2 regions of the Cobetia sp. 5-25-4-2 genome follow, and region 2 is predicted to be linked to the other one. Evidence: riboswitches for the same ligand, from Rfam matches in the RefSeq annotation. Region 2 holds a riboswitch; the other holds the start of a gene.
What was found. Region 2 has a riboswitch for thiamine pyrophosphate ahead of thiC (phosphomethylpyrimidine synthase ThiC). Riboswitches for the same ligand answer to the same signal wherever they lie in the genome.
Positions count from the first base shown of each region.

Region 1 (15,195 bases), on a different contig from region 2:
ATCTCTCCCAGCCAGAGCATCAGACCGGCATACAGCAGGTGACTCGCTATCGCGAGCACATACACCACATTGAAGGTGGCGTGGAAGGTCTTCTCGTCCTCGGTGAGGCCTGGTGGGAAATCCTCGAATCGCAACAGCCAGCGCGCAAGGTGTGGATGTGGACTGCCCATGAGACTATCTCCTTGGCTGCTGACCACCATTCGTGGCCAGCCAGACCAGGCGGGTAAAGGCCTGACGAGCCAAGGGTACGTCATCCCTCAGTCGAAAGGAGATCAGCACATTACACGCAATGCATAAACCCGCCACCAAGCGCCGTGCCAGTCTGGCGTCACGACAGGCAGAACCGGGCCACGCCGCAAAGAACCGCGTCAATGCAGGCGCAGCCCCACCTTGGTGATGCGATTGCCCTCGACCTCATTCACCACCCAGTGAATGCCATGCCAGTCGACATCATCCCCGACCACCGGCACCCCGCCGACTCTGCGGGTGATGAACTCGGCGATGGTCAGGTGCTGCTCGCCCTGAGAGAGCGTCAGTCCGTAGACATCGGCGATATCCTGCATGTTGGCATCCCCTTCCAGGGTGAAGGTGCCGAAGAAGGCGCGCTGTTCATGCTGCAGACTCTCGCCATTGAACATGCGATTGAGGCTTGGCACATCGCAGGAGCGCCCGACGACGCACAGCACGTCCTTCTGATGCAGACAGGTGCTGCCCTTGGGATGGATCAGCACCTTGTTGCGGAATAGCGCCCCGACCTTGGCCCCGGAGGGGAAGCGCAGCATGCGCAATGCCACGCCTTCCAGCGCCGTGTTGTCGACCCGGTAGACCAGCATCTCGTAATCGTTGACGGGCATGATGCCCAGCAGATTGCGGCGGCTGGGCTGTGCACCCGGCGGCACCACCACCCTGAGCTTGCGCGCCATGGGAGCCAGCGACGAGCCCTGCACCAGCAGCGAGATGATCACCACGAAGAAGGCGACATTGAAGTAGACACCGGCATTCTCGACCCCGGTGATCACCGGGAAGATCGCCAGCACGATCGGCACCGCCCCCCTCAACCCGACCCAGCTGATGAACCACAGCTCTCGCCAGCGGAAGCGGAAGAAAGGCTTGAGACACAGGATCACGGCCAGGGGGCGCACGAACAGGATCAGCGCCACGCTCAGAATGGCGGCTGGCAGCGCGAACTGCAGCATCGTGGAGGGTGAGACCAGCAGACCCAGCATCAGGAACAGCACGATCTGGGACAGGTGGGCCAGTCCATCATGCACCGGCAGGATGTGTTCGAGGTGGCGCCCCGGATGATTGCCGATCATCAGGCCACACAGATAGATGGCCAGGAAGCCACTGCCACCGAGCTCATTGGTCGTCGCGAACAGGCTCAGGCCCAGCGCCAGCGCCAGCAGGGAATAGAGGCCGGGCGCCAGATCCAGATAGCGCATCAGACGGGCGATCAACCAGCCACCGGCGATCCCCATGCCCGCGCCGACCCCGAACTGCAGCGCGAAGCTCATGAGTCCGGCGGCGACCCCCGACAGCTGTCCGGTCAGTATCTCGGCCAGAGTGATGGTGAGGAAGATGGCCATCGGGTCGTTGGTACCGGACTCGATCTCCAGCGTCGCCCCGACCCGCTCGTTGAGGTGCACCCCCTGCCCGCCCAGCAGCGAGAACACGGCGGCGGCATCGGTGGAGCCGACGATGGCCCCGACCAGCAGGCCTTCGATCAAGGTCAGGTCAAACAGCCACATGGCCAGCAGCCCCACCAGCCCGCTGGTCATGAAGACCCCGACGGTCGCCAGCACCAATGCCGGCTTGAGACCCGCACGGAAGGTCGAGAGGCGGGTGCGCAGACCGCCATCGAGCAGAATGAGTGCCAACGCCAGATTGCCGATCAGGTACGCGGTAGAGGCATCATCGAACTGGATGCCGAGCACGCCATCCTCCCCCGCCAGCATGCCGAGTCCCAGGAACAGCAACAGCAGGGGCATGCCGAGACGAGCCGAGACCCGACTTGCCAGCACGCTCAAGGCGATGAGCATGCCCGCCAGCAAGAAGTAATAGTTCAGATTCTCTACCACGTGTGCTCCCCCGCCATTCCCGGCACCAAGTCTCGAATCACGTCTGCGACGGCCCAGAGACAGTATTCCATGTCAGCGACGAGGCTGCAGAGAAATTTCTCAAATATTCATGGACTTGCGATCAACATGTCAGGCTTCTCGGCGACACCCAGGCCGGGGCTGCCGCCAGCTCGGCGTAGCGGGTCGGACCGAAGGCTTCCATCGCCCACAACAGGGCTCGGCACAGCTCACGCTGACCGTCGATATCGACCATGCGCCCATGACGCGAATAACCGGCGAGGAAGGCCTCACGCTGACTCGGCGTCTCCAGCAACAACTCGATCAGTGCCCAGTCGAACTCGATCGGAGCCCACACCAGTGCCTCCCAGTCGCTCCATACCCAGCCGGTGGCGGCGCACAGATATTGGTCCGCGCGCAGGTCCGGCAGACTCCAGACGGCGCGAGCGGGATGCGAGAAGGTGCGTGATGGCAGGTCCCCCAGCTCGTGGGACAGGGGATGGCGCGCGAGAAAACGCGTCACGCGGGCATTCCAATGCAGCAACGGCATGGGCTGGGCAAGGGGCTGACCAAAGCCGGACACGGTGTCCTGATGCAGCCGCCCGACCTGATCTCCCAGCAACTCACAGAAGGTGTCACTGAGATCACTGGGCTGACCGCTGGACCACGGCAGATGCCAGACGGGCGCGCCATCGAGACGTCCCAGATAGGTCAGCGGCAGCGGAGGGATGGGCAAACGCGCCGGCAACGCGCCCGCCAGCCGTGTCAGGGCCTCAGGTTGCGCCCAGCGATCGGCGCCGAAGACACCGCGCATCGCTCGCCAGAAGGGGTCGTGATCCGGGCCGGTCCGCGCCAGCTTGATCAGGCCGGGGGTGCCGCCACGCTGTCGCCACAACCAGTTGGCACTATCCGGCCAGGCAAGTGCCAGCGGCTCCAGCGCATGCCCCAGATAGGTGGAAAGACGGCGAGTCAGCGCATCCTCCGGCCAGCCATTGGGCACGGATGTCGCGTCTGGCATCACGGGTCGCCGCGGTGGCACGGGATAACCGCTGGAGCAGGTCGAGAGATCCGGGGTATCAGGCATGTTGATCTCCTTGAGGCTGCGATACCTCGATAGCATACCCAACACCGGGCCATGCAGCATAGCCACACGACAGCCACCCCGACGATGGCAGGGATGCAACCGGCGGGCAGGTGACGGTACACTGTCGGCCTGGATGGGGGTGCCCGAAAGTGGGCTGAGAGCCGATGCGTCACGTCGCATGGCAACCCCTGGAACCTGATCCGGTTGATACCGGCGGAGGGAATTCCGGTCACCTGCCCAAGCGTCAGGCGCCCTGCGTGCTTCCTCCCCTCGGCATGCCGCCTGACCACGGATGACACTGTGTCGCTGGGACTCTCCCTCAACAACGCTCGCATCGATTACGCCAGCCATACGCTGTTTCGTGATCTGTCGGCGCGTCTGGATGCCGGAAGCTGGACGGCCTTGCTGGGCCGCTCAGGCTGCGGCAAGAGCTCACTGCTGCGCCTGCTGGCCGGCCTCGAGATGCCCGACCATCACACGCTGGAACTCACCACCGATGATGGCAAGCCACTGGCGGGTCGCGTCGCCTGGATGGCGCAGCAGGACCTGCTGCTGCCCTGGCGCCGGGTGCTGGACAACCTGTGTCTGGGAGATGATCTCCATCGTCGCCCTCGCGATACCGAGCGGGCTCGCGAACTGCTGGCAGCGGTGGGTCTGGAGGGGCGCGAGCAGGCCTGGCCAGACGCCCTCTCCGGCGGGCAACGCCAACGCGTCGCATTGGCGCGAACGCTCTACCAGCAGGCTCCGGTGGTGATGATGGATGAGCCCTTCTCCGCAGTGGACGCCATCACGCGACTCGAACTGCATGATCTCGCCAGCCGGCTGCTGGACGGACGCACCGTGTTGATGGTCACGCATGACCCGCTCGAGGCGCTGCGCCTGGCCGACCAACTGCTGGTGCTGCGTCCGGGCCGCGACAGCCAGCAGGGGGCAGTGCTCGACCGCTTGCCGGGGCTCTCGCCGCCTCGCCCGGTGCCGCTGGACCTGCCCGCCCTGCAGCAGGCCCAGTCCGAATTGATCACACGCCTGCGCGACGGCGAGGAGACGCCATGAAACGCCTGCATGCCCTGCGTCATCTCGCCATCAGCGCCGCCGTCCTGCTGGGACTCTGGCAACTGGTGATCATCACCACGGCCGTGCCGCCCTACATCCTGCCAGCGCCACTGGCAGTCGCGGAGGTGCTGGTCCGTCAGGCCCCGATGCTGGCACACCACGCCGGCATCACCTTCGCCGAGATTCTTGGCGGGCTGGTACTGGGGGTCCTTCTCGGACTGAGCACCGCGCTGGCACTGGCGTTCATCCCTCGTCTGCGGCGCACCCTGCTGCCATTGCTGCTGATCAGCCAGGTGATTCCGCTGTTCGCGATCGCCCCACTGCTGGTGCTGTGGCTGGGCTATGACATGCTCTCCAAGGTCGTGATGGCCACGCTGATCATCTATTTCCCCGTGGCCTCCACCGGCTACGACGGCCTGCGCCAGACCCCTCAGGGCTGGCTGGATCTCGCCCACACCCTGGGTGCCAGCCCGTGGCGGCTGCTGCTGCATGTCCAACTGCCCGCCGCGCTGCCGGCATTGGCTTCCGGCGTGCGCATGGCAGCGACAGCCGCTCCCATCGGGGCCGTCATCGGTGAGTGGGCCGGCGCAAGCCAGGGCCTCGGCTATCTGATGCTCAATGCCAATGCCCGCATGGAAATCGACCTGATGTTCGCCGCTCTGCTGGTGCTGGTCGCCTTTTCGCTGCTGCTGTATTTCACGCTGGATGCCCTGCTGCGTCGCCTGATGCCCTGGCATCGGGATCGCCTGACCCGTTTGAACTGAGCGCTTCCGGCTGTCAGGCGATGTCCTGACGGCCTCACATTCTCGACACCACAAGGAATACCGCCATGCCATTCTCGCCATCGGCGATCCGCCGTTCCGGCAAGCTGTCCTGCCTCTTCGCGACGCTGCTGACAACCCTCAGCCTGAGCACCTTCGCCCTGTCAGCCGAGACTGGCGCCAGCGCCGAGCCCCAGGCCCCGACCGCCAGTGACAGTGCAGCGGCAGCGGTCACCAAGACCGGGCAGGACGGTGCCACCCTCGAGCCAGACGCTTCTGCCAAGCAGGCTGCCGAGACCGAGCAACAGACCCGCCCCGCCGCTGGCGATGTGCAGGACCCGCAAGCGGCCGCCACCGATGCCAAGCCCCTCACGCACCTCAAGGTCATGCTCGACTGGTACACCAATCCCGGCCACGGGCCGCTGGTGCTGGCTCAGGAACTGGGCCTGTTCAAGCAACATGGTCTGGACGTCGAGCTGATAGCTCCGGCAGACCCCAGCGTCCCCCCCAAGCTTGCCGCAGCGGAGCGCGTCGACATCGCCATCAGCTATCAGCCCCAGCTGCACCTGCAGGTGGATCAAGGGCTGCCGCTGGTGCGCATCGGCACGCTGGTGGCCACCCCGCTCAACGTGGTGGTCGTGCGCGCAGACAGTGACATCCAGTCGATGGCCGACCTCAAGGGCAAGCGTGTCGGCTATTCCGTCGGTGGCGTGGAGGAAGTCCTGCTGTCCACCATGCTCCAGAACAGCGGCCTGACACTGGATGACATCACCCTGACCAACGTCAACTTCTCGCTGACGCCGTCACTGCTGACCCGCAAGGTCGACGCCGTCACCGGGGCATTCCGCAACTTCGAACTCGCCCAGATGGCACAGGAAGGCGTCAAGGGCCGCGCCTTCTACATCGAGGAAGAAGGCGTGCCGACGTATGACGAACTGATCTTCGTCGCCAACAGCGACAGCTATTCTCGCAAGCACGAGCAGTACGCCGCCTTCCTGTCCGCCGTCGGTGAAGCCACCGCCTGGATGATCAACCACCCTGACAAGGGCTGGAAGCTGTTCCGCGAGTCCGACCCGGCACTCGATACCGCGCTCAACAAGAAAGCCTGGTATGCCACCTTGCCGCGCTTCGCCCTGCGTCCGGCCGCACTGGATGCCGGCCGCTACCGTGACTTCGAGAACTTCCTGTACGAGCGCGGCATGATCAAGCAGCGCCAGTCACTCGACCACCTGGCCATCGACGTCAACGCGCCCTGAATAGACGGCCGATGACAGACACGACGACGCCCTGCCGGTTTCCCGACAGGGCGTCGTTTGCTTTCTGCCAGATGACGCGAGGATGCCCCCGCCCCTTGCCTCCAGAGACCTTCCTGTCAGCGCCTGCCATCCACCGGACTGCCGGCTGACGCCCGCCTGGCCAGACGCCGCGCCAGCCACGCCATCAGCACAGGCTGGATCACCAGCGCGACCACCAGCACCGCCACGAGCAGTGGCATGCCCTCAAGGGCGCCACCCGGCGAGCTGACCAGCAGCGCCGCCCCGAGATAACTGCCCGCGGCAGAACTCAGGTGCTGAACGGCGCTCTGGGTGCTGGTGAAGGCGGCCCGCTCGTGCTCGGCAGGAATGAAGCTGTTGAGCGTGTTCTGTGCCACCCGCCGCGCCGAGGAGAACAGCATGTAGGCACCAAACCCCACCCACACCAGCGACGGCCCCGGCGAATGAAGCAGGAAGGCCCAGCCCACCAGCGCCGTCAGCAGACAGGTAATGGTGCCGGGCCAGACACTGCCGAAGCGATCACACAGCCGCCCGGTCAGCTGCATGCCCACCAGCGACAGTCCGCCTCCGATCATGTAGAGCCCGCCGAGATCCTCGCGAGGCAGATCGAGATTGAACAGCAGATAGCTGGAGAGATTGGGAATCACCAGGAAGTTGCTGAACATCGCGGTGGCGATCAGCGCCAGCCCGAGCCGGTGATTCGGCTGCGCGAGAATGGTGGCGATGGAGGTACCGGCGCGACTGCGAGGATTGTCCAGATGCCCCCGGATCGGCGGCAGCACCCAGGCCAGCAACCCGCAGACCAGCAACGCCAGCAGCGCGACGGCCCGGAATGGCGCCTGCCAGCCAAAGCCTTCGGACAACCACAGCGCGAAGGGCAGCCCCAGCACCGAGGCCACCGAGAAGGCCCCCATCACCATCCCCATGGCACGCCCACGCCGGATTCCCGGCACGACATCGATCACGATGGCCAGTGCCGTGGCCGCCGCCGGCCCACCGAACAGCCCGCCCAGCATGCGCGCGGCCAGCAGCGTCTCGAATCCGGTGGCGAAGCTCGCGATCAGATGACACAGCGCGGCACCGAACAGAAAGCCCAGCACGGCCCAGCGACGATCGAAACGATCCGCATGCCGCGTCCACAGCAAGGTACCCACCGCCGCTGCCAGCGGGTAGCTGCCGACGATGTAGCCCAGGTGGTCCAGCGGAATGTCCAGCGACTGCGCGAAATCCGGCCCCAATGCCATCACCATGGTGAAGCCCATGATGACGGCGAACTGCAGCAGCGTGACCAGCGCGATCACCAGACGCTCGTGACGCGTCACCGGTATCGTGCCGTCTTCGTCAGGCACGCGGGGCGCCGCCAGCGGCGCAGGCGCATGACGTGAGCTGCTCAAGCGCGTGCGACGCGTTCAAGAAACGTCTCGACGGCCTGCTGGAACTCGCTTGCTCGCTCGGCATGCAGCCAGTGGCCGGCATCCAGCGAGGCATCTTCCAGGCGCGGGAAGTGCTCGCGCATTGCCTGGAGCCCGTCGGCCTGCACGTAACTGGAACGTTCGCCCCACAGCAGCAGGGCCGGCAGTTCCACCTCGCCGTGTGCCTGAGGCGCCTCGACGATCTGGGGGTAACCCGCCGCGATGTGATCGAGCCCGACTCGCCAGCCCATGCTGCCGTCCTCATCGCGCACCAGGTTGGTGGCGAGGAACTGACGGATAACCGGCGTTTCCACATGGCGTGCCATCACGTTGTCAGCGTCCTTGCGCGAGGCAGGACGCGCCTCACGCACGGCCTCGAAGGCAGCGAATATCTCATCGTGCCCGTGTCCATAGGCGATGGGCGCGATATCCGCCACCACGAGACTGCGCAGTCGTTCAGGTGCCTGCAGTGCGACCTGCATGGCCACCTTGCCCCCCATGGAGTGCCCCATGAGATCACAGGTGGGGATATCGAGCTGATCGAGCAGAGCGATCACGTCAGCGGCCTGCTCCGGGTAGCTCATGCCCGCCACATGCGGGCTGCGACCATGATTGCGCAGATCCACCGCGATGACGCGACGCGACTGCGACCAGAACTTGATATGCGAGCGCCAGTTGTCCGCGCTCCCGAACAGACCATGCAGAATCACCAGCGGCGTCGCATCCTGCTCACCCGCCTCATTGCCCTGTGCTGCTTCACGGGCATCACTCTCGTTGTAGAAAAGCTCGACCGTCGTGCTTGTCGCAGTGCTCATCATCATCTCCATGGACGCTAGACAGACCCTCAGACGCTCCCGACCCTCACGCATCGCCCGCGATGGCACGCGCCAGTGCGAAGCGGCAACCTCGTGGCCGAGTGTCAGAAAACGCTCATGTTAGCAGACTATCAAGCCGCCGCGCGGCTCACCGCGGACTGGCTTCCAGATAGACCTTGACCGCCTGCCACAGGGGGCTTCGATAGCGCTCCGGATGCCAGAGCATGGAAAAATGCCGCTTGAGGTTGAGCTGGGGCGTCTCCAGCACGACCAGCTCCCCGCGGGACAGCTCCGCATCCACAGACAGGCGTGAAAGGCAGCCCAGCCCGAGGCCGGCAAATACAGCCTGCTTGATGGCCTCATGCTGCCCCAGCTCCATGCGCACCTTGAGACGCTCGATTCGCCCATGCAGTGCACGTTCGAAGACCGCCCGCGTGCCCGACCCTCCCTCGCGCAGAATCCAGTCGGCATTGGCCAGATCCTCGTCATCGAGTGCCGTTGCACGTATCGCCAGCGGGTGGGACGGCGGCGCCACCACCACCAGTTCATCCTCACGCCAGGTCTGGCTCATCAGGCGTGGCGCGTGACAATCCCCTTCGATCAGCCCCAGCTCGGCATCGTAGTTGAGCACCGCCTCCACCACCTGATGGGTATTGCGCAGGCGCAGGTTGAGCTCGGTCCCGGGGTTTTCACGCATGAAGGCCCCTGCCAGGCCGGGCAACAGCCAGGTCCCGATGGTCGCGCTGGCGGCGATTTCCAGCTCGCCTCGCAGGAACCCCTCCTCCAGCCCGGGCTCACGGGCCTCCAGCTCCAGTGCATGGGTCTGTTCCAGCAGCTGTTCGGCACGCGCCAGCAGACGACGGCCATTGGCATTGAGGGCCAACCGTCGCCCGAGCCGCTCGAACAGCGCGACGTCAAGATGGCGCTCCAGCTCTGAAAGCGCCTGGCTCGCCGCCGATTGCGAAAGCCCTATCTCTCGGGCGGCACCACTGACCGAGCCCTGGCGAGTCACGGCGACGAAGACCTGTAATTGGCGCAGGGTGATATGGATCTGCATATCGGTTTTTCCGGTAAGTGGTAAAGGAATAATCGACTAACTGCCCAATAATATTCCTGCATAAACTATTCATCAAACCAGAAGCACTAAGCATGCAACGCCCTCACAAGCACTCAAGACCTTCACGCGACAAGACCTGACCCGACACGCCCACCAAGGAGAAAGCCAATGGACGCACAGACGCTGACTGCCCCCCCTGTCACGGAACGGCTGCGCCGAATGGTGCCGGGACTCGCGCTGTGCGGCGGGCTGACACTGGCGGGGCTGGGGCTGCACGCCATTCCGACCCTCGCCGCGACCGGCGTCAGTCCGCTGGTCTTCGCGCTGCTGTGCGGCATCGTGGTCGGCAACCTGCCCATCACCAGCCGCCATGCCCGGGTACTGGCACCAGGGCTGCATGTCGCGACCAAGAAGCTGCTGCGACTCGGCATCATCCTGTTCGGACTGTCGATCACCTTGCAGCAGATTCTCGGCCTGGGGTGGAGCGTGGTCGTGCTGGATGTCATCGTCATCGCCGCCGTGTTGAGCTGCGGCTATTTCCTGGGCACGCGCTGGCTGGGCCTGGATCGCGATACCGCCTTGCTGACCAGTGCCGGCTCTGCCATCTGCGGCGCCGCGGCCGTGCTGGCGACGGAATCCATGATCAAGGCACGCCCGGCAGCCACCGCCATGGCCGTGGCCACGGTGGTACTGTTCGGCTCGCTGGCCATGCTGGCCTACCCCTTGCTCTACCCGCTGACCGGCATGCATGAGGGGCTGTTCGGCATCTACATCGGCTCGACCATTCACGAGGTCGCTCAGGTCGTGGCGGCAGGTGAGGCGGTAGGTCCGGACGCCCTGGCCAATGCCCTGATCGTCAAGCTGATGCGCGTGATGATGTTGGTCCCCTTCCTGCTCCTGCTGCCCAAGCTGTGGGCCATGCGCAGCCGCAGCGAGGGGGATGACCGTGATGCCGGCGGCAGCATGACCATTCCCTGGTTCGCCCTCGGTTTCATCGCCATGGCCGGGATCAACAGCACCGGCGAGATTCCTGCCGCCCTGCACGCCAACCTGTCCGTGCTGGGGAGCGTCGCCCTGACCATGGCGATGGCGGGACTCGGGGTCGAGACACGCATGGATCGCCTGCGCTCACTGGGCATGAAGCCCTTCCTGCTGGCACTGATCCTGTTCGTGTTGCTCATGGTCGGCGGCTTCGGGGCCAACCTGCTGTTGATGGGGTGATACACGTCGGCAATGATTGAGTGTCGCAATCACCCAATTAGCGCCGCTCAATTGGCAAACCCGGTGAGGCTCAAGCACAATGGCATCCATCCATTGACTCACCGGTTCTGCCGGAAGCCCACGAACATCACGTCACAGTGGGCTTGACGAGTATCACGTACCCTCCAAGGAGAATCTCATGCTGGCAGTCATCTTCGGTCGTCCGGGTTGCCCGTTCTGCGTCCGCGCCAAGGAACTCGCGGAAGAACTTACCGCCAAGCGCGATGATTTCGATTTCCGTTACATCGACATCCACGCCGAGGGCATCACCAAGGCCGACATGGAAAAGACCATCGGCAAGCCGGTGGAAACCGTGCCGCAGATCTTCGTCGATCAGACCCACATCGGTGGCTTCACCGAGTTCAACCAGTACGTCCAGGACGAGGCACTGATGCCGCAGGCCTGATCATCGCCTCGACTTCTGTCTGATCCTGAAAAGCCCTCGCCCATGGCGGGGGCTTTTTTTTTGCAGCCGGCATGCCAGTTGCTCAGCTGATGCCTTGGCACGCGCGCCGTCAATCAAGGGGCAAGCTTCCCACCTCTCGCCAGTGCCTTGACTCGTGCCTCCCTCAGGGCAGCCACTCACGGCAACGGGAAAGTACGCAGCGGAGCGCTTGCGGCGCTTGCAAGCTGCGGCGACAATTCGCCTTTCTTCGCACGTAGCTGGACAAGGAAGCAAACATGAACATGTTGATGGAAGGCGCCGTGCTGCTGGGCTGCGCCGTGGTTGCCGTGCCGCTCTTTCAGCGCCTGGGGCTGGGGTCCATCCTGGGGTATCTGGCGATCGGGGTGCTGCTGGGGCCGTCATTGATCGGCTTCATCTCGGAACCGACCGAGGTGCTGCACTTTGCGGAGTTCGGCGTGGTCATGCTGCTGTTCATGATCGGACTGGAACTCGAACCCAAGCGCCTGTGGGACATGCGCCTCAAGCTTGCCGGGCTTGGCAGCGCACAGATGCTGCTATGCGGAGCGCTGCTGACGCCCGTCGGGTTATGGCTGGGCCTTGAACTGCCGGCCGCCGCCTTGCTGGGCCTGATTCTGGCGCTGTCCTCTACCGCCTTTGCGCTGCAGGTGCTCAGCGAGAATCAACAACTGGCGACACCCCATGGCCAGTCAACCTTCGCCATCCTGCTGTTCCAGGACCTGGCCGTGATTCCGCTGCTGGCGCTGCTGCCGCTGTTCGCCGACAACTTCGACGCCTCCACCGGCTCCGGCTGGGCCGGTGTCGCCAAGGGCATCGGCATGGTGGCGGCGGTCATCATCGTTGGCCGCTTCGTCGTTCCGCGCCTGTTGAAGATGGTGGCACGCAGCGAGATCCACGAGATCTTCACTGCCGCGGCACTGTTCGTGGTGATCAGTACCGCTCTGCTGATGGAATGGGTCGGGCTTTCCATGGCACTGGGGGCCTTCCTCGCCGGGGTGCTGCTGGCGGATACCGTCTATCGCCACGAGCTCGAAGCCAACATCGACCCCTTCAAGGGCCTGCTGCTGGGGCTGTTCTTCATGGCGGTCGGGATGTCGGTGGACGTCTCGCTGGTCATGGAACGCCCGCTGACGGTGCTGGGCCTGACACTGGCGCTGATGGTCGGCAAGGTGCTGGTCATCACGCTGGTGGGCCGCGTCGCACGCCTGAAGCTTGCCGAGGCACTGCCACTGGCCGCCGTACTGGCTCAGGGCGGAGAATTCGACTTCGTGTTGCTGACCGCTGGCATGGCCGCTGGCATCTTCGATCAGACGCTTACCAGTCTGGTCATCAGCGCCGTGACGCTGTCCATGGCCGCTACGCCCTTCCTGTATCGCTATGCGCGCAAGTTCGGTGCCGCGCGCGAAGCCAAGCGTCCCTACGATGAAGACTTCGGCCAGGAGGCGCCGCCGGTATTGATTGCCGGTTTCGGACGTTTCGGTCAGATGAGCGCGCGCATTCTCAAGACCCAGGGCATCAATTTCACCGCCCTCGACCCCAACATCACCCAGGTCGAGTTCGTGCGTCAGTTCGGCTCGCGCATCTTCTACGCCGACGCCAGCCGATCGGAGCTGCTGCGAGCGGCTGGCGCCGAGCACGCACAGATCATGCTGGTGGCGGTCGATGACGCCAGGATGACCACCCAGATCGTGCGTACCGTTCGACAACAGTTCCCGCAGCTCAAGCTGTTCGTGCGGGCCCGCAATCGCCACCATGCCTGGGAGCTGATGGAGCTGGGCGTGGAACACGTGATCCGCGAGACCTACGCCAGCAGCCTGGAAATGGGCAACGAACTGCTGGTTGCCATGGGCTATCCAAGCGCACGTGCCGCCGAAGTGGTCCGCGCCTTCCGCGAGATGGATGACACCATGCTCAAGAGCGATTTCGAGAACCGCCATGACCCCGAGGCGCTGGTCACCAGCGCCAAGAGCGCCATGGAAGAGCTCAAGCGCCTGTTCCAGACCAAGGGCTGATGTCCACTCTCGCCAGCTGCTGTCGCTCCAGAACCGAAAACGCCGCCCTCTCGGGGCGGCGTTTTCGGTTCTGGCATCCACTGGCGTGCCATTCAGCTGCGAGTCACGGCTCCCCCGCGCAGGCGAGCGCGCCACTGCGGCCCGAAGAGATAGGCACACAGGCCCACGACGATGAAGAGCGCCCCCGCCAGCACGCGGCTGGAGACTATCTCGCCATTCAGGGCAGCGCCGAGACTCATGGCGAATATCGGCGTGATCAGAGTGGCCAATGCCACGGTACTGGCGGACAGGCGTGCCAGCACGAAGTAATAGCACAGATACCCGATCAACGAGCCGAAGATACCCAGGTAGACGATCGCCCCCAGCGGGCGCTGTGTCGGCCATGCCTGCGGCACACCATCGACCAGCAGGGCCGCGAGAAGATAGAGCGGAAGCGAGACGAGCAGCGCGCCCTCGGTCTGCACCAGCGGATGAAGCCCTGCTCGCTCTCGCTGGACCAGCACGCCGGAAGCGGCAAAGCAGTTGACCGCCAGCAACATGGTCACCACCCCCTTCCAGCTGCCCGGTGGTAGCGCCAGCGAGTCCGAGACGGCGATGGCCAGTCCGCCCAATGCCAATGCGAAACCTAACCATTGCAGCTTGTCAAGAGGCGCACTTTTCAACCACCAGCGCGCGTAAAGTCCTGATAGCAGAGGAGCTAAGCCGAAAAGTAACGACATGATACCGCTTGGTAACCAACCGGCAGCAATATAGGCGAAGTACATCCCACCCCATATCCCCAGTGCAGCCGCCACGTAGCTGCGAATTGCCACGCGACCGAAATCCATTTTCAGCCCGAGCATGCGTAACAATGGGTAACCGATACATGCGGCAATTAACATTCTCCCCATGGCAGACCAGGCCGGCAGCCACCCGGAAGCACTCCATGAAATCGCCAGCGGTGTGGTTGACCACACCATGAGAACCACGCAATACGCCACCAGCACTGGCATTTTCACACTCCGAACAGTCGGTCAGAAAAAAAGGACAATGTCGTTGAATGGCCTTATCTGGCAGGTACCTATAATCGCTCCAGCACAGGGTGCCGATATCCCGTCAAGGAGGCTTCATGCAACGCGAGGAATTTCTACAACAGCTATGGCTGGACTTCGTTCACCGCCATCCGGATATCGGAGCGCTGGACATCTGGCCGGATGGCATCAGGCCCGAATATCTGATGTTCGTGACACTGGATCAGGGGCCATTTCGCAGCGAGAAACTGCGTCCCAGCCTCTATCATCAGGGCTATCGACGCGTGAAGCAGTACGCCATGGCCGACCGTGGCCTACTGGTGGATCTGCTGCTGCCGCCGGATGGCGGCTCGGCAGTCATGCTGGCCGAACTTCAGGCCAATAGCCTGCCTCCCCTTCACCGAGACCTGCTGAAGACGCTCATCAGCCAGAGTCACCGTGACGACTGCAAGGGACAGAACCTGCTGGCGCCGTGCCGCCCATGGGACATGCCGGACTGGCCCACCTTCGAGCGTCTGCTGGAAGCCAACCCGCTGGCGGCATGGCTATCGGTGATGGGCCCGCGCCTGCATCACGTGGGCTTCAACGCCGACGAGCTGGGAGAAACGCTTGAAGCTGTCTGCGAAGGCATGCTGATGCACGGCATGTCGCCGCAGAGCGGGCGCCACCATGCCGTACTCCCCATCAACCCCAAGCTGCAATACCACTACTATCCCGCGCACGCACAACGCATGGTATTCGCCGAAGGTGATGAGCACATGGTGGTGCTGGGAGGGCTGGCCCTGCTGGCGACGGCCGACAGTGGCCAGCATCAGCGTGCCGCCGAGCAACTGCTGCCAGAGCACACGCTCTGCCAGCTGAGTGCCTGACGGACAAGATTCACGAGCCAGATTCGCAAGCAGTAGTGCCGCACCGCCCCTGACGCCTCTGGCGCCAGGGGCGTTTTCATTGGCAAGCC
Region 1 covers NZ_BLWK01000001.1:680,500-695,694, reverse strand. The annotation lists gene HXS65_RS03040 (GGDEF domain-containing protein) at 1-170, opposite strand, end outside; gene HXS65_RS03035 (potassium/proton antiporter) at 369-2,078, opposite strand; gene HXS65_RS03030 (hypothetical protein) at 2,200-3,159, opposite strand; TPP riboswitch at 3,285-3,398, shown strand; gene HXS65_RS03025 (ABC transporter ATP-binding protein) at 3,460-4,212, shown strand; gene HXS65_RS03020 (ABC transporter permease) at 4,209-4,976, shown strand; gene HXS65_RS03015 (ABC transporter substrate-binding protein) at 5,042-6,229, shown strand; gene HXS65_RS03010 (MFS transporter) at 6,346-7,641, opposite strand; gene HXS65_RS03005 (alpha/beta fold hydrolase) at 7,638-8,474, opposite strand; gene HXS65_RS03000 (LysR substrate-binding domain-containing protein) at 8,623-9,531, opposite strand; gene HXS65_RS02995 (YeiH family protein) at 9,700-10,752, shown strand; gene HXS65_RS02990 (GrxA family glutaredoxin) at 10,931-11,197, shown strand; gene HXS65_RS02985 (monovalent cation:proton antiporter-2 (CPA2) family protein) at 11,473-13,227, shown strand; gene HXS65_RS02980 (DMT family transporter) at 13,320-14,186, opposite strand; gene HXS65_RS02975 (DUF1338 family protein) at 14,336-15,106, shown strand.
Region 1: linked by a shared signal. The riboswitch ahead of HXS65_RS03025 (ABC transporter ATP-binding protein) and the one ahead of thiC (phosphomethylpyrimidine synthase ThiC) in region 2 are both predicted to bind thiamine pyrophosphate.

Region 2 (15,195 bases):
GGCGTAGTCGCGGACTTCCTGGGTGATCTTCATCGAGCAGAACTTCGGCCCGCACATGGAGCAGAAGTGGGCGACCTTGGCCGAATCCTTGGGCAGCGTCTCGTCGTGGAAGCTGCGCGCGGTGTCCGGGTCAAGGCCCAGATTGAACTGGTCTTCCCAGCGGAACTCGAAGCGTGCCTTGGAGAGTGCATTGTCACGACGTTGCGCGCCCGGATGCCCCTTGGCCAGATCCGCGGCATGCGCGGCGATCTTGTAGGTGATGATGCCAGTCTTGACGTCGTCCTTGTTGGGCAGGCCCAGGTGCTCCTTGGGGGTCACGTAGCAGAGCATGGCGCAGCCGAACCAGCCGATCATCGCGGCACCGATACCGGAGGTGATGTGGTCGTAGCCCGGGGCGATGTCGGTGGTCAGCGGGCCGAGGGTGTAGAAGGGCGCCTCGTCGCACTCGCTGAGCTGCTTGTCCATGTTCTCCTTGATCAGGTGCATCGGCACGTGACCCGGACCTTCGATCATGACCTGGACATCGTGTTGCCAGGCGATCTTCGTCAGCTCGCCGAGCGTCTCGAGCTCGCCGAACTGGGCGGCGTCATTGGCATCGGCCACCGAGCCCGGGCGCAGGCCATCGCCCAGTGACAGGCTGATGTCGTAGGCCTTGCAGATCTCGCAGATGTCCTCGAAGTGGCGATAGAGGAAGCTTTCCTCGTGATGCGCCAGACACCACTTGGCCATGATGGAGCCACCGCGCGAGACGATGCCGGTCACGCGGCTGGCGGTCAGCGGCACATAGCGCAGCAGGACGCCGGCGTGGATGGTGAAGTAGTCGACGCCTTGCTCGGCCTGCTCGATCAGCGTGTCGCGGAAGATCTCCCAATCAAGATTCTCGGCCACGCCATCGACCTTCTCCAGCGCCTGATAGATCGGTACCGTGCCGATGGGCACGGGAGAGTTGCGCAGAATCCATTCACGGGTCTCGTGGATGTTGGCGCCGGTCGAGAGATCCATCACGGTGTCGGAGCCCCAGCGGATCGCCCAGGTCATCTTGTCGACCTCTTCCTCGATGGAGGAGGTGACCGCCGAGTTGCCCAGGTTGCCGTTGACCTTCACCAGGAAGTTGCGGCCGATGATCATCGGCTCGCTTTCCGGGTGATTGATGTTGGCGGGAATGATGGCGCGGCCGCGTGCGACTTCCTCACGCACGAATTCGGCGGTGATCTCGTCGGGCAGGTTGGCGCCGAAGCTGTGACCCGGGTGCTGGTGGCCCAGAATGCTCTCGACGGAGTCGCTGCCCTGATATTCCTCACGCAGCGCGATACGACGCTGATTCTCACGAATCGCGATGTACTCCATCTCCGGCGTGATGATGCCCTGGCGCGCATAGTGCAGCTGGGTGACATTCTTGCCCGGCAGGGCACGACGCGGGCGGTGGTCCAGCTCGAAACGCAGGGACGACAGGCGCAGGTCGGCCTGGCGCACGCGACCATATTCGCTGCTCAGCTGATTGAGCTGTTCGGTATTGCCGCGCTCCTCGATCCACTTCTCGCGCAGTGGCGCCAGCCCGCGACGAATGTCGATCTCGACCGCCGGGTCGGTGTAGGGGCCGGAGGTGTCGTAGACGACGATCGGCGGATTCTCTTCCAGACCGCTGGAGGTCTGGGTCGGCGAGCAGCCGATCTCGCGCATGGGCACGCGGATGTCCGGGCGAGAGCCTTCGATGTAGATCTTGCGCGAGCCGCTCAGCGGCGCGATGGCGGCGGCGTCGACGCGGGCTTCGCTGGCGAGATGGCGACTGCCATCCTTGCGACCGGCACGTGCGCGCGCCTTCGGCGCAGCCTCAGGCTGGGGGGCGAGCGACGGTTCGGCGGCGTTGGTGGCTTGCGGATCTTGAGTCGTGGGGGTAGTGCTCATGCAGGTCTCCTCAAAGGGCGACGTCACGGCAGACGTCATCATGGGAAGACCGTGCGCAGGGAGAGGATGGCCATCGCCGACTCCTTGCCAACAGGTGGCCCGGGAGCGAGGCGGCCGCGGGCAGCGGCTGACCATCAGCTTGATTCCTACGCCGGTCCTAACCGGTTCAGGTTCCACGGGACCCCTTGCTGGCAGCCTCGCCCATTTGGCGGCGAGGTGATGCATGCAGGATCTCAGCCGGTTCCACCGGCACCCCGTCAAGCGTGCTCAGAATTCAATGCGGGCATGACCTGTGCTGAGCGTTGTGCTGGCCCAGGTCATCGTGCTCGCATTCAGGCTCTGATGGCCTGTGGTGTGTCTGGATGATTGGCGAGAGGACCACGTCCCCAGGCCGATGAAAATCGGTGTGTCTTCCGTTCGCGCAGGCGCGGCCTGTCACGCAAGGGCCTGCCACGGATCAGTCGCGATCAAGGCCCATCTGCCAGAAGTCGATCTCGAGACGTGTCGCATCGCGGAAGACATCGACCAGTTCGCCCAGCCGGCGCTCCGAGACCTCCGAGAGCCGAGCGTCCAGCCATTCACGTTCGGCGTCCACCGCTTCCTTGAACTCATCGCTGGAGTACATCGCGATCCAGTCCGCGTACGGATTGTCCTCGATCTCGGTGGTGTCCTGGTCCAGCAGCCACTCGGCGATCTCGCCGTAGCCGATCAGGCAAGGCGCGAGCGCCACGTGAAGATCGAGAAGATCGCCGCGCTGGCCGCAATCCAGTACGTAACGGGTATAGGCCAGGGTGGCGCGGGATTCCGGCAGCTCACTCAGGTCATCCTCGCTGATGCCCCACTCGCTGCAGTAGCCGATATGCAGGTCGAGCTCGGTATTGAGAATGGTGTCGAGACTGGCCGTGGCCTGACGCAGCTCCGCGAGGGTGCGGCTCTTGTAGGCGGCAAGCGCCCAGGCGCGCGCGAAGTGGATCAGGAACAGGTAGTCCTGCTGCAGGTAATGGCGGAAGGACTCCTCTGGCAGACGACCTTCCCCGAGCTGGCGAACGAAGTCATGCTCGAGATAGTCGCGCCATTCCTCGGCGCAGGCACTGGTCAGGTCTGAAAAGCTGGGCATCGACGCATCCCTCGGTGAGCGTGCTGCCAATCCGTGATGGAGTGGCAAAGGTCTGGCTCGAGCGTGGTCAGGTCCGGCAATCTGCAGGGAAAAAGCGGGGGAGGTGCGGCGTTCACCTGGAAGAGGTGAAGATGATGTGCGGCAACACTTCGCGCTTGATCCCTACGCCGGTACTAACCGGATCAGGTTCGGCGGGATCGTCATACACGCACCTCGATGCAAGGCCTCGAACAGTGCGAATGACATCTCAGCCGGTCTTACCGGCACCCCGTCAAGCTGTGACTCAGGCGTCACGATATCTCGAGTGTAACAGTCCTGCGGTGCAGGAAAAGCCTCTGCCGCCCTAAAACCCATGCGACTTTGGGAGGCCATCTGCGATGCGGAAAGGGCTTCCTGCGATGCGGGAAGCGTGTCATGTGCTGCAGGAAAGATGTCATGCAGGCTGACAGGAGGAGAGGTTCGCCATCAGGGCTGGGAAGTGTCGCCTCAGGCGCACCAGATCGTGAGGCTCATCGACATCCCAGCTGACAGGCAGGCAACCGACGCTTCTGCCTGCCTGAGCCAGCAGTGCAAGAGTCTCCCGGCTCACGTCGGCATGGCTCCAGTGATCCAGCTGGAAGGCCGCCGAGCAGGCTGCTTTCAGGCCAATCAATCCGTATCCCCCGTCTTCGCTGGGCTGCAGCACCGCATCATGGTCATGCAGGCACCGCGCCGCCTCGCGAAGACGTTGACTGTCCAATGCGGGCAGGTCAGAGCCCATCAGCAGCACGGGGCCTGCGGGCAGGTGGCGCAGCATGGCCTGATGCATGCGCTCCCCAAGCCCACCCTGTGGCTGTGCCTCGAGCGTGATTCGCTTGCCATGTGCCGCCATGCTCTCTGCACGCCACTGATCCTCAAGTTCCGTCAGCAGGGCTGCCAGCTCAGGTTGCTGCCGGGCGTGCTCGGGGGAGGGAGTCAGCATCACGACCACCTTGCCGAGGCGTGAGGCGCAGGCCTGCTGAACGATTCTGCGCAGCATGCGCGAGTAGAGGCGTGCCGCCCCCTCGGGACCGAGGGCAGGGATCAGCCGCGTCTTGCATTGTCCGGCCAGTGGCAGGCGGCCGAAGATGATGAGCGTCGGGCGCATGTCATACGCGGCCGTGTCGGTTTCCCTGCCAGCAAGCGAGGCTTCAGGCATGAGGCAAGCCACGCTGTTCGCAGGCCTGAGCGGCGGCACCATATCCATAGAGGCGCGCCAGACGGACAGGAGATACGCCACCCCAGGCTGCCAGGCGCAGCCCCCACATCTTGAGGATGGTGCGACAGACGCCATGGGTTTCCCAGCGTCTTCCACTGGTGGTGACTCTGGCGGAGAGGTTCAGCGGCGAGGTCAGTCGCTTGAGCCTGACGCTCAGCTGGATGTCCTCCATCAGGGGCACGACGGGAAAGCCCTCGATGGCCTCGAAGGTGGAGCGTCGTACGAACTGGGTCTGATCACCTGTGCTGATGCTGGTCAGGCGCGAGCGCAGATTCATCAGCATGGCGATCACGGGCAGCAGCGGAGAATCTCCTTCGATGTCGACATCGAAGCGACCCCAGTCGCACTCGCGATGCTCGGCGAGGGTCTCTGACAGTACCGAGAGGACATGTGCCGGCAGGCGCGTGTCGGCATGCAGGAACAGCAGCCATTGACCACGAGCCTGAGAGGCACCGGCGTTCATCTGCGTTGCCCGGCCCGGATCACTGCTCAGGCAGCGATCGCACAGCGGCGTTGCCAGCTCGCGGGTAGTATCCGTGGAGCCGCCATCGACCACGATGACCTCGCAATCCCCGCTCGCGCGCATTGGGCTCAAGGCGATCAAGGCCGAGACGATACCGGATGCCTCATTGTGGACTGGCATGATGATGCTCAGCCACGGGGGGCGCGTCAGGGCGCTGCCCGAACGGACAGCCCTGGGGGCAGGGCTGGCAACTGGCGAGAAGATGGAGGGCTTTGTCATGGCGCAGGCTCCGGCGATGGCGTCGTCCTGAGAGCATACGCATGTGATCACCCCATGGATGCAGAGCGTCGAGACGCTCGCTCAACGCTTGGGCGAAGAATCAACGCGTGAGCCGCCGTGTCGAGTCAGAGGCGGCTGGAGGTCATTGAGAGAAGGTGATCCGATAGAGTCCTGAGGCTCCGGTATCGCTGGTCAGGTAGAGGCTGCCATTCTTGCCGAATGCTACATCCAGTGGGCGTATCCAGCGCTCGCCGCTGGCGGCATCCTGCAGGCCGGTCAGTACCGGCACTAGGTGTGCTTCAGTGTCTGGCGTCGCCAGCTTGAGGCCCAGCAGGCGAGGCTCACGACGACTGGCGGGGTCTCCCCACGCTTTGCCGGACGGTGCCGTGCCCCAGCTGCCGTGGACTGCCACCACGACATCCATGTCAGCAGCCAATGGATGCCCAGGCGGCACCACCGCGATACCCATCGGCGCACTGCGAGCGGGGATCTCGGCCAGTGGCGGTGCAATCTCGTCACGTTCGCGCGGTGAATCGCTCGTGATGCAATCATCTGCCTGCCAGCGGCCATCGATCCACTGATACCAGGGCATGCCATGGAAGCTGCCTTCGCGGGCAGCGACCACCAGCTCGCGGGGATGCTCGTAGCCCCAGTGGTCCGGTCCGTTGTTGGTGGCCAGCAGGCGCGTCTCTCCTGTCGCCAGTGCCTGCCAGACCAGGCCGACGGGGTTGCGCAGACCACTCGCCCACGCACGCCACTCGGGAGGCTCGCCACTTTCCTCAAGGCGCATCACTCCCCCACGGAGCTGTTGCTGTGGATAGCGAGGCGAGGTGCCTGCCAGATACTGATCGGAGCAGTTGCCCTGGATCCCCAGCGCCAGATACAGGCCATTGTCAGGGCCCAGGCTCAGCGTACGCGAGTTGTGGCCGCCGCCGCCGGGAATCGCGATCACGCGGTGGAAGTCGCTCGGGGCAAGGGAGATCCCGGGATGGTAGTCCGCGACCAGCAGGGCGTCCGTGGTCGCGACATACAGGCGCGCATCGCGGACGACGGCAGAGTGGGGATAGCCTTCCAGCTCGACCAGCACTTCCATGCGCTTGAGGCTGCCATCATCGGCCAGCTGGCCTCGGTAGAGCTTGCCGGCCCGCGAGCCGATCAACACCTCATCGTGAGCGGTGAGGTGCAGCATGCGAGGTGCCTGAATCGATGCCAGCCGAGTCATGCCGGCCCCTGGTGGCAGCCTCAGGGAGGGGGCGTCCTCGGGAACCGAGCTTGCCGCCTGCAATGCCAGAGCCGGGGCATGAGCAGAGGTCTCGCCATCGAGGGTGTCGCTGCTGCTTGCCTCGCTCCAGGCAAGAGACGACGCGCAGAGACAGCCGATGAGTGCCGTCCCCATCAGCTGTCTGATGCTTGCGCATCCACGGATGTCCTGTTGGCGCTTGCTCATGTGCTCCACTGCCTCCCTGGCCTGTCGCGGCTGCCTCGGCAAGTCGACTGGCATCGCTCGCCGCCGTGCAGGAAAGTCTGGAAGCTTGTGCCGGTTTGCGCCAGTGCTGCCCTGTCCCTGGAGAGTCAGGAGCGCTTCGCGTTGCGGCGGCGGTACTTGAGGTGGCGGCGCCAGCCCTTGAGGGAAAGCCAGGAATCGTCCCGGGGATAGAAGCGCTTCTCACGCCAGCCCGGCTGCTCGTCCAGTTCTTCCGGACTCTTGCGCCAGCGCTTGTATTCCCATTGATACTGCGCGGGCGCCAGGGCGATCGCGGCTTCCACTGAGGCATTCACTCCCCGCGCCGAGATGACCTCGTCTTCGGCGTAGACCGCCTCATCCGCCGCAAGGAAGTGGATGGCGAAGCCATGGCCATCTTCCAGGCGTTGAGCGACACCGGTCACCACGCGGGCGTCGGTTCTCGCCACCAGCTTGGGGAGCAGAGTGGCGGTGTAGGCGAGGCGGCCGTAGAAGTCGGCGAAGACACCGCTGCCGCGTCCCGGTTCCTGATCCGGCAGGATGCCGATCGCCTCGGCGCGCTTGAGCGCCTTCAGCAACGCTGCCACGCCGCGGGAGTTGGTAGGCACCAGTCTCGCCCCCATGCGCTCACGCCCGTTGCGAATGATCGGGTCGAGCTGCTCGAACTTGGGCGGCTCGTACATGGCAGTGAAGGGGAAATGGCTCGAGAGCCAGAAATTGAGCACTTCCCAGTTGCCGAAGTGCGGCGCCAGCACGATCACGCCACGTCCCTCGGCACGGGCTTCGTCGAGCAGATTGCGACCGTGCACCTCGAGAATCGAATCGCGCACCGCGTCTTCATCACCCAGCCATACCTTGCCCAGCTCCAGCATGGTGGCGGTGGAGTGGGCGAGGCTCTCGGTCACGAGGCGTGCGCGTGTCTCACGCGGCTGATGAGGGAAGGCCTGGCCAAGATTTCTGCGCGTGACGCGCCGTTCCCGCGGATTGAGCAGTTGCACGAGACGCGCGAGCGGGCGCGCCATCCACCACAGCTGGCGGGTGGTCAGGCCCGAGAGTCGCTGCCATAGCCAGGCGACGGCATTGGCCTTGAGAGGTAAAAGGCGTTGTTCCATGGCCTTTTCAAAACGCTTGAGAGTCTTTTCCATCGTCACACATGAAGTTCCGGTGGTCTGGCGTGAGATACCGCACTGGTCAGAGGGCGAGTCCTGCGCTGCCCGTCGCGCCCCATTGTGCCAGAGGGGCTTACGTCATGCAGGTTCGAGGCATCGGGGGGCACGCAGTGACCTTCGTCGTGTGTGGCATGGGGCGTGCGGCCCGTTTGCTCTGCCAGTATCATGCTGGCATCGGCACATCCGGGATCACGTCGCTGGCGTGGTCCCGAGGCGCTCTGTCAGACAGTCAGACCACGGCACTGCCCGAGCGGTTCTCGTGTGCCGTGCTTTCCAGTAGTGCTTTCCAGTAGTGCTTTCCAGTAGTGCTTTTCGGTAGTGCTTTTCGGTGATGCTTTCCCTGATGCGCTTTCCCTGATGTGCTCGTCCTGTCATGTCTTGTGCCTGTCGTGTCCCTTGCCCTGTGCGGAGCCCTGATGTCATCTTCCCCCATTGCCCCCGAGTCCCCGGCACAGGCATTGCCTGAATCCGACCATCAATGCCCGTTATGCGCGACCCATGGCAGTCAACCGGTGCTGCATCTGGTGCAACGACGCAAGCCATGTCCGCGGACCGGTCAGCGTCCGCCTGCCGACGAGCGTGATTACCTGCGGTGTGGCGAATGCCATCTGCTGTATCTCGCGCCCTCTCAGCGACTGGATGCCCGCGCAGAGCAGGACATCTACGACCAGCATCAGAATGACCCGGCAGATCCGCGCTATCGCACCTTCCTGTCCAGGCTGTTCACGCCGATGTGCGAGCGGCTGGCGGCCGGTGCCAGCGGGCTCGATTTCGGTTGTGGGCCGGGGCCAGCCCTGGCACGGATGTTCGAGGAAGTCGGCCATCCGATGGCATTGCATGATCTGTATTACCACCCGAACCCGGCAGCGCTCGCCCGTCAGCATGATTTCATCGTCAGTACCGAGGTGATCGAGCATCTCTACGCGCCCGGCGATGTCTTCCGTCAGTGGCTTGGGTGTCTCAAACCCGGTGGCCTGCTGGGGATCATGACGCAACCCGCCGCGGATGATCTGGATGCGCTCAAGCGTTGGCACTATCTGCGTGACCCGACCCATGTCTGCCTGTTCAGCCCGAAGACCTTCGCCTGGCTGGCGCGGACCCATGGGCTGGCCTTTGAGCAGGTTGCGAGCGATAGCGTCATCTTCCGCGTTCCGATGTCCTGAAGGGCTCGCGTGGCGGGTGTGGAGTGGGCGATGCCCGCTACCGAGGCATGATCCAGCCGCCCCACGCGCGTGCGCCTGACCGGGCTGGCCGCGAGATTCGGGGCGAGACAATGAACGATGTCGCGAAATGACGTGAAGCTGACGCAAAAACACTTGGATTTGGCGCAGACTGTCACTATATTGCCCGCGCCTTGCGAGATTCCTGCAGGGCGCTTCCCTCTCCCGTAGCTCTCCGCACCTTGCGGCATTGGCCGAACGCAGTCCTGCGCCTGGCCGAGGAACTGGTCATGCCCCGTCATCTGTTGTTGATGTCTCTCGCGCCCTTGCTGGGCCTTGCCTTGCTGGGGATCGGCAATGCCATGCTGACTTCGCTGGTCCCCCTGCGGCTGTCTGCCGCCGGTGTCTCGAGCGAGGCGATCGGCCTGATCAGCTCCGCCTACTATCTGGGGCTTGGACTGGGAGCGCTGGTCAACGACCGCCTGCTGCTGCGCATCGGACACATCCGAGCCTACGCCGGCTTCGCCTCGCTGGTGGCAGTCGCCGCCCTGGCCATGGGACTGGGAGACCATCCCGTGGTGTGGTTCCTGCTGCGCATGATGATCGGCTGGTCGCTGGTCGGCGTCTATCTGGTCATCGAGAGCTGGTTGCTGAGTGCCGCCGACCCTGCCGTACGCGGGCGTCTGCTGGCGCTCTACATGATCGTGCTTTATGGCGCGGGCGTGCTGGGGCAGCTGCTGCTGGGAGTAACCGCCATGCTGAGTCTCGAGGCGGCCTTCATGCTGGTGGCGATGCTGGCGGCGGCGTCCGTATTGCCGCTGGTGCTGCTGCCGCGCGTATCACCGCTGATCGAGCAATCCGAGCCGTTGAGTCCCTGGCGTCTGATTCGCATCACGCCGACCGGCGTGTTCGGCTGCCTGGCTTCGGGGCTGGTGGTGGCAGTGCTCTACAGCCTGCTGCCCTTGGCATTGGGGGAGGGCGGCGTGCTGGACACCGCGGAGATCGGGCAGCGCATGGCGCTGGTGATTCTCGGCGGCATGCTGCTGCAGTATCCCATCGGGCGCTGGTCTGACAGTCATGATCGTCAGCAGGTATTGATCATCCTGTCGGTGGCCATCATCGGGTTCGCCGCCTTGCTGATGGGTCCGGCACGCGAAGGCATCGCGCAGTTGACGGTGTTGTTCCTGCTCGGCGGCGCGGCCTTCACGCTCTATCCGGTCGCGGTCAGCCATGCGGCAGACCGTGCCCCCGCCGGGGCGCTGGTGCGCATGAGTCAGGGATTGTTGCTGATCAATGCCGTGGGCTCGACCCTGTCACCGCCGGCCGTATCACTGCCGATGGCCGAGATGGGCGCCATGCCCGGCATGGCGCTGAGTCTGGCGGTGATGGGCGGTGGCATGCTGGCCTTCTTCGTCTGGCGACGCGTGATGCGTCCGGCGCCGCAGCCGCTGGCTCCCTTCGAGACCCATGCGCCACAGACGCCCCTGGGAACGGAGCTTGCCGTCGGGCCGGAACTGGTCGAGGCCGCCGAGGAGCACCTGCGGGATGCCGAGGTCAATGACCCGCTGGTCGAGGTGACTCGCGAGCTGGCCGTCGACATGCCGGAGCTGATCACCGAGGCGTCCCTGGATAGTCTCGAAGAGATCGAGACTCATGAGGGCGAAAGCCTGCGCCAGGCGCCCCGCCATGGCGAGGCATCCGACGGGCGCAACGTAGATTGAGGCCTTGTGTGAGCGGCATGCCTCACGTGCGTCGCAAGGAGGGGAGAAGAGATGAGTAGGTCGCACTAGCGGGAGGGGTCGACCAGGTTGCCCTGCGAGGCGTTGCGGCGGAACCAGCCGGTCACGCTGGCGCGCGCCTGTTTCGTCGGCAGTACCTCGTGGGGGATCCGTTCGGAAAGAAAGCACACGAAGGTCCCGGCCTCGGGGGTGACACGCCGGATTTCACGGCTGTCATCTTCGGGGTCGTAGAGCACGATCTCGCCGCCGGCGTCCGCCGGCCAGTCGGCATTGAGATAGAGCACGCTGGAAATCAGGCGATTGCCACGCCCGCGGAAGCTGTCCAGATGCTTGCGATAGAAGCTGCCGACCGGATAGTGGGCAAAATGCGCCTCGTACTCGAACAGCCCCAGATAGAGGGCACGGTTGAGTTCATCCTTGAGGGCATTCATCGCCTCCAGGTAGGCACGCTGGGCACGCGAATCGCGATCCAGCCAGCGAATCGCATCCCCGCGGATGTCCGGGCGAAGGTCATGCTCTCGCCCGCGTCCGATTCCCGCAGCCGTCAGTCGCTGATGGCTCTCCAGCGCCCGCAACTCGTCATTGAGATGGCGGATCAGGTGTGCCGGCAGAAAGTCCGGGCGCACGCTGTAGCCATGCTCGACCAGTTCATCGATCAGCAGGTTGAGCGCGGTGGGGTCCAGCAGTGGGGCGGGTGCAGCGGGCATCGGGCGCTCCGGAAAAAGGGCAGAAGGCATCAAGGCGCAGTGTTATAGAGCAGCACGCGCAGGGGCGCAATGCCTTGAGTGAAGGCCTGGCAATCCTCAGCCCGCGAGACATGCGTCAATCACGCCAGAGGCTCATGCCCGTGGTGCATGGGGGCGAGGTGGTAGGTGGCGCAACGGTGCCCCGGGCGGTGGCGGGGAGGACAGGCTGATGGTGTGTCCGAACCCGATGGCCATCATCTCCACCAGCATCATCGCGGAAAGCCCCCACAGCAGCTGCCCGGCCACCTGATAGCCGGGCACGTACCAGGTGTCATCGCCCACGCGGATGACGTCGGTGTGGGCGCGTTCATCGCGCAGCAGCATGCTCAGTGGCATCTCGAAGATATGCGCTATCTCGCCGGGGTCGGCGCGCAGCGGCAGGTCGGGAGCGATGCGTCCCACGAAAGGCGTCACGGTCATGCCGTGCAGCGAGATCACATCGCTCAGTTGCCCGTATATCTCCACTTCGCCGGAGGGCAGGGCCACTTCCTCCTCGGCCTCACGCAGCGCCGTGGCCAGCAGACTGATATCCTCCGGCTCCGCCTTGCCACCGGGGAAGGCGACCTGGCCGGCATGCTGACTCAGGTGACTGGCGCGTTGCGTGAGCAGCAGCGTCGGTTCCGGGCGGTCGATCAACGCGATGAGTACCGCAGCGCGTGGCTGGTCGTTGCTCACGATACGGGGGTGATGGGATTGCAGGCGCTGGCGCAGAGCTTCTAGCATGTCGGGTCCTCGTTGACCTTCATCTTGTGGCGTGGGATGTGAGGCGGTCAAGATGTGAGGTGACAGCCGGCCGAGTCAGCGGCACCATTTCCAGAAGCCGAGCCCGGGCATCGGCGTTCAAGAGTTTCACGGGAGAGCGAATGAACTACTGCAGCCATTGTGGTGAGACCGTGCGTCTGGCGGTGCCACAAGGAGATGATCGACTGCGCTACCTGTGTGATAGCTGCGGCACCATCCATTATCAGAATCCACGCATCATCGCCGGTACCCTGCCGATACGCGATGGCAAGGTGCTGCTGTGTCGCCGCGCCATCGAACCGCGCCTGGGGTATTGGACACTGCCGGCCGGTTTCATGGAGAACGCGGAGACCACCAGTGAGGCCGCTGCCCGCGAGACGCGTGAGGAAGCGGGGGCCGAGGTCAATCTCCAGGGCCTCTACACCCTGATTGATCTGCCACACATCAATCAGGTCTACATGCTGTTTCGCGCCGAATTGACCAGTGATTTCTCCGCGGGTATCGAGAGTCTCGAGGTGGCGCTGTTCGCCGAAGAGGAGATTCCCTGGCAGTCACTGGCCTTCCCGACCATGGAAGTGACGCTGAGGCGCTATTTCGAGGACCGTCGTGCCCGCCAGGGAGAAGGCGAATTTCCGTTGCATCTGGAACAGATCGATCTCGAGACGCGCGAGCGCTTCTTCAAGACGACACATCTGCCCAAGCACTGAGCGGGCCGTGGTCAGGCTTCACCCCGGGACCTGCCGTCGCTTGACGGCGTGACCGGGGTGGGCATCGCACCTTCAGAAGCTTTCCAGTCGCCAGCAGTCAATCGGCACTTCCTCGTAGGGGTGCGCCTCGCGCAGTGCGGCCACTGCCGTGCGAATCAGCGCGTCCTCACACACCATCTCGACCTTGACCTCCTCGACACGTTCCAGCGTGCCGCGTTCGCCGATATGCGGATTGGCACCGGCCAGCGGACGAAACTGCCCCGTGCCGCGCGTCTCGAAGCAGCAGGCCTCGTACTCGCCCATGCGTCCGGCACCCGTGGCGAAAAGCGCTTCCTTGACACCTTCCAGTGCTTCGTGTGGAACGAAGAATGCCAGTTTGTACATGGTGGGCCTCCTTGAGGGACGTGACGGGCGATGAGCGCCAGGGCGCCAATCGCCCCGGGGAAAGACGTGCGCTGGCGAGGACGCAGTCAAGCGTGGCAGAGCCTGCGCGGCGTCCCCTGATGATGGCATAATGCCCGCTGCAACGGCCAAGGACACTGCCATGCTCAAATGGATCAATATCTCACTGCTGCTACTGCTGGCTCTGCTCCAGTACCGGCTGTGGTGGGGCGAAAATGGCGTCACCGAATTGTTCGACATCCGTGCCCGCGTGCAGCAGCTCTCCAGGGAAGCGGCGCAGCTGGACAACCGCAATCAACGCCTGGGCGCTGAAGTGGTCGACCTCAAGAATGGTCTGGCGGCCATCGAGGAGCGTGCGCGCAACGATCTCGGCATGGTGCGCAAGGATGAGCAGTTCCTGTGGGTGCCCAACGTCGAGGTACCCAAGCGCCAGGTCTCGTCCGCGGATGAAGTGGCGGAAGGGGCGCTGGAAGGCAAGGGACTGGAAGAGGGCCTGCCCAAGGTGCTCAACCCATGACTCGCATGAATGATGCCCCGGCGCCGCGTCTCTGGTATCTGGTACCCGCCGCAGGCGTGGGCAGCCGCATGCAGGCTGACCGTCCCAAGCAGTATCTGGAACTGACGCCCGGCGGCAGTGTCCTGGAGGCGACCCTCACCACCCTCAGGCGCGCATTGCCCGAGGCCGGGTTGTGTCTGGTGCTGGGTGCGGAGGATGCCTATTTCACGCCGACGATGGTGCCATGGCAGGAGTGGCTACGCGCCGATGGCGGCAGCGAGCGTGCCGACAGCGTGCTGGCGGGACTCGAGTGTCTGAGCCGAGTGGCGAGTGATGATGACCTCGTGCTGGTACACGATGTGGCGCGTCCCTGTGTCCGCGAGAGCGACATCCAGGCGCTGGTCAAGGCGGCACGCGAGAGTGATGACGGCGCCATTCTGGCCGCTCCCGCCAGTGACACCATGAAGCGGGCCGCTGCGCTGAGCCATGCCGTGGAACGTACCGAGGGCTCAGCGCAGCGCATCGCGCATACCGAATCCCGGACAGGGCTGTGGCATGCCTTCACGCCCCAGGCATTTCCGCTGGGCCTGTTGCGCACGGCGCTGCGTGCCGCCCTCGCGGAGCAGCCCGAGCGCATCACCGATGAGGCCTCGGCACTCGAGGCCTGTGGACGATCCCCCGTGCTGGTGCCCGCGGCGCGCGACAATCTCAAGATCACCCATCCGGAAGACCTCGCCATGGCGCGCCTGTTGCTGGCGGCCCGCGAGGATCACGCCGACAGACCCCGGACACCTGCCTGACATGATGGATCATCCCGTGACCCCCGACACTTCGAGTTCCACGACCTCCCCCGCGACCTCCGGGCATGTCCCGATGTCACTGCGCATCGGGCATGGCTTCGATGTCCACCGTTTCGGCGACGGCGATCATCTGATGATCGGCGGCGTGAAGATCCCCTACGAACACGGCTTCGTGGCGCATTCCGATGGCGATGTATTGCTGCATGCGTTGTGCGATGCGCTGCTCGGGGCCTGCGGGATGGGCGACATCGGCAAGCATTTCCCGGATACCGACAGCGAGTGGTCCGGGGCGGACAGTCGCGGCCTGCTGCGCCACGTCGTCGGGCTGATCAATGCCGCTGGTTTCGGGGTCGGCAATGTCGATCTCACCGTGATGGCGCAGGCCCCCAAGATGGCGCCGCACATCCAGGCGATGCGTGAGGTGATCGCCGAGGACCTGCGTGTGCCGGTGGCGGTCGTCAACGTCAAGGCCACCACGACCGAGCGTCTCGGTTTCACCGGTCGCAAGGAAGGCATCGCCGCCGAGGCCGTGGCGGTGCTTGGCAGGCTGCCCGCCGCGGGTGGAGCCGAGCATGTCTGAAGTGAATGCCATGTCTGAGCCGCCCGAGTCCGATGCGCTGTCTGTCGCGGCGCGAACGGCACTGGAAGCCGCCGGCAGCGAGCCATGGGTCAAGGAAGCCGAGCTGATGCAGCGCTGGCCGCATGCCCATGGCGGCCCGCTGGGCGCAGGTGACTTCCGACACACGCCGGAAGACTTTCGCGTCACGGAATT
Region 2 covers NZ_BLWK01000002.1:343,003-358,197, reverse strand. The annotation lists gene thiC (phosphomethylpyrimidine synthase ThiC) at 1-1,905, opposite strand, end outside; TPP riboswitch at 2,032-2,172, opposite strand; gene tenA (thiaminase II) at 2,363-3,022, opposite strand; TPP riboswitch at 3,165-3,303, opposite strand; gene HXS65_RS06420 (TIGR04282 family arsenosugar biosynthesis glycosyltransferase) at 3,456-4,148, opposite strand; gene HXS65_RS06415 (TIGR04283 family arsenosugar biosynthesis glycosyltransferase) at 4,192-4,902, opposite strand; gene HXS65_RS06410 (sorbosone dehydrogenase family protein) at 5,144-6,448, opposite strand; gene HXS65_RS06405 (lysophospholipid acyltransferase family protein) at 6,574-7,608, opposite strand; gene HXS65_RS06400 (class I SAM-dependent methyltransferase) at 8,049-8,795, shown strand; gene HXS65_RS06395 (MFS transporter) at 9,083-10,513, shown strand; gene HXS65_RS06390 (2OG-Fe(II) oxygenase) at 10,579-11,238, opposite strand; gene HXS65_RS06385 (CoA pyrophosphatase) at 11,371-12,000, opposite strand; gene HXS65_RS06380 (NUDIX hydrolase) at 12,141-12,725, shown strand; gene HXS65_RS06375 (NGG1p interacting factor NIF3) at 12,798-13,109, opposite strand; gene ftsB (cell division protein FtsB) at 13,270-13,644, shown strand; gene ispD (2-C-methyl-D-erythritol 4-phosphate cytidylyltransferase) at 13,641-14,423, shown strand; gene ispF (2-C-methyl-D-erythritol 2,4-cyclodiphosphate synthase) at 14,497-15,003, shown strand; gene truD (tRNA pseudouridine(13) synthase TruD) at 14,996-15,195, shown strand, end outside.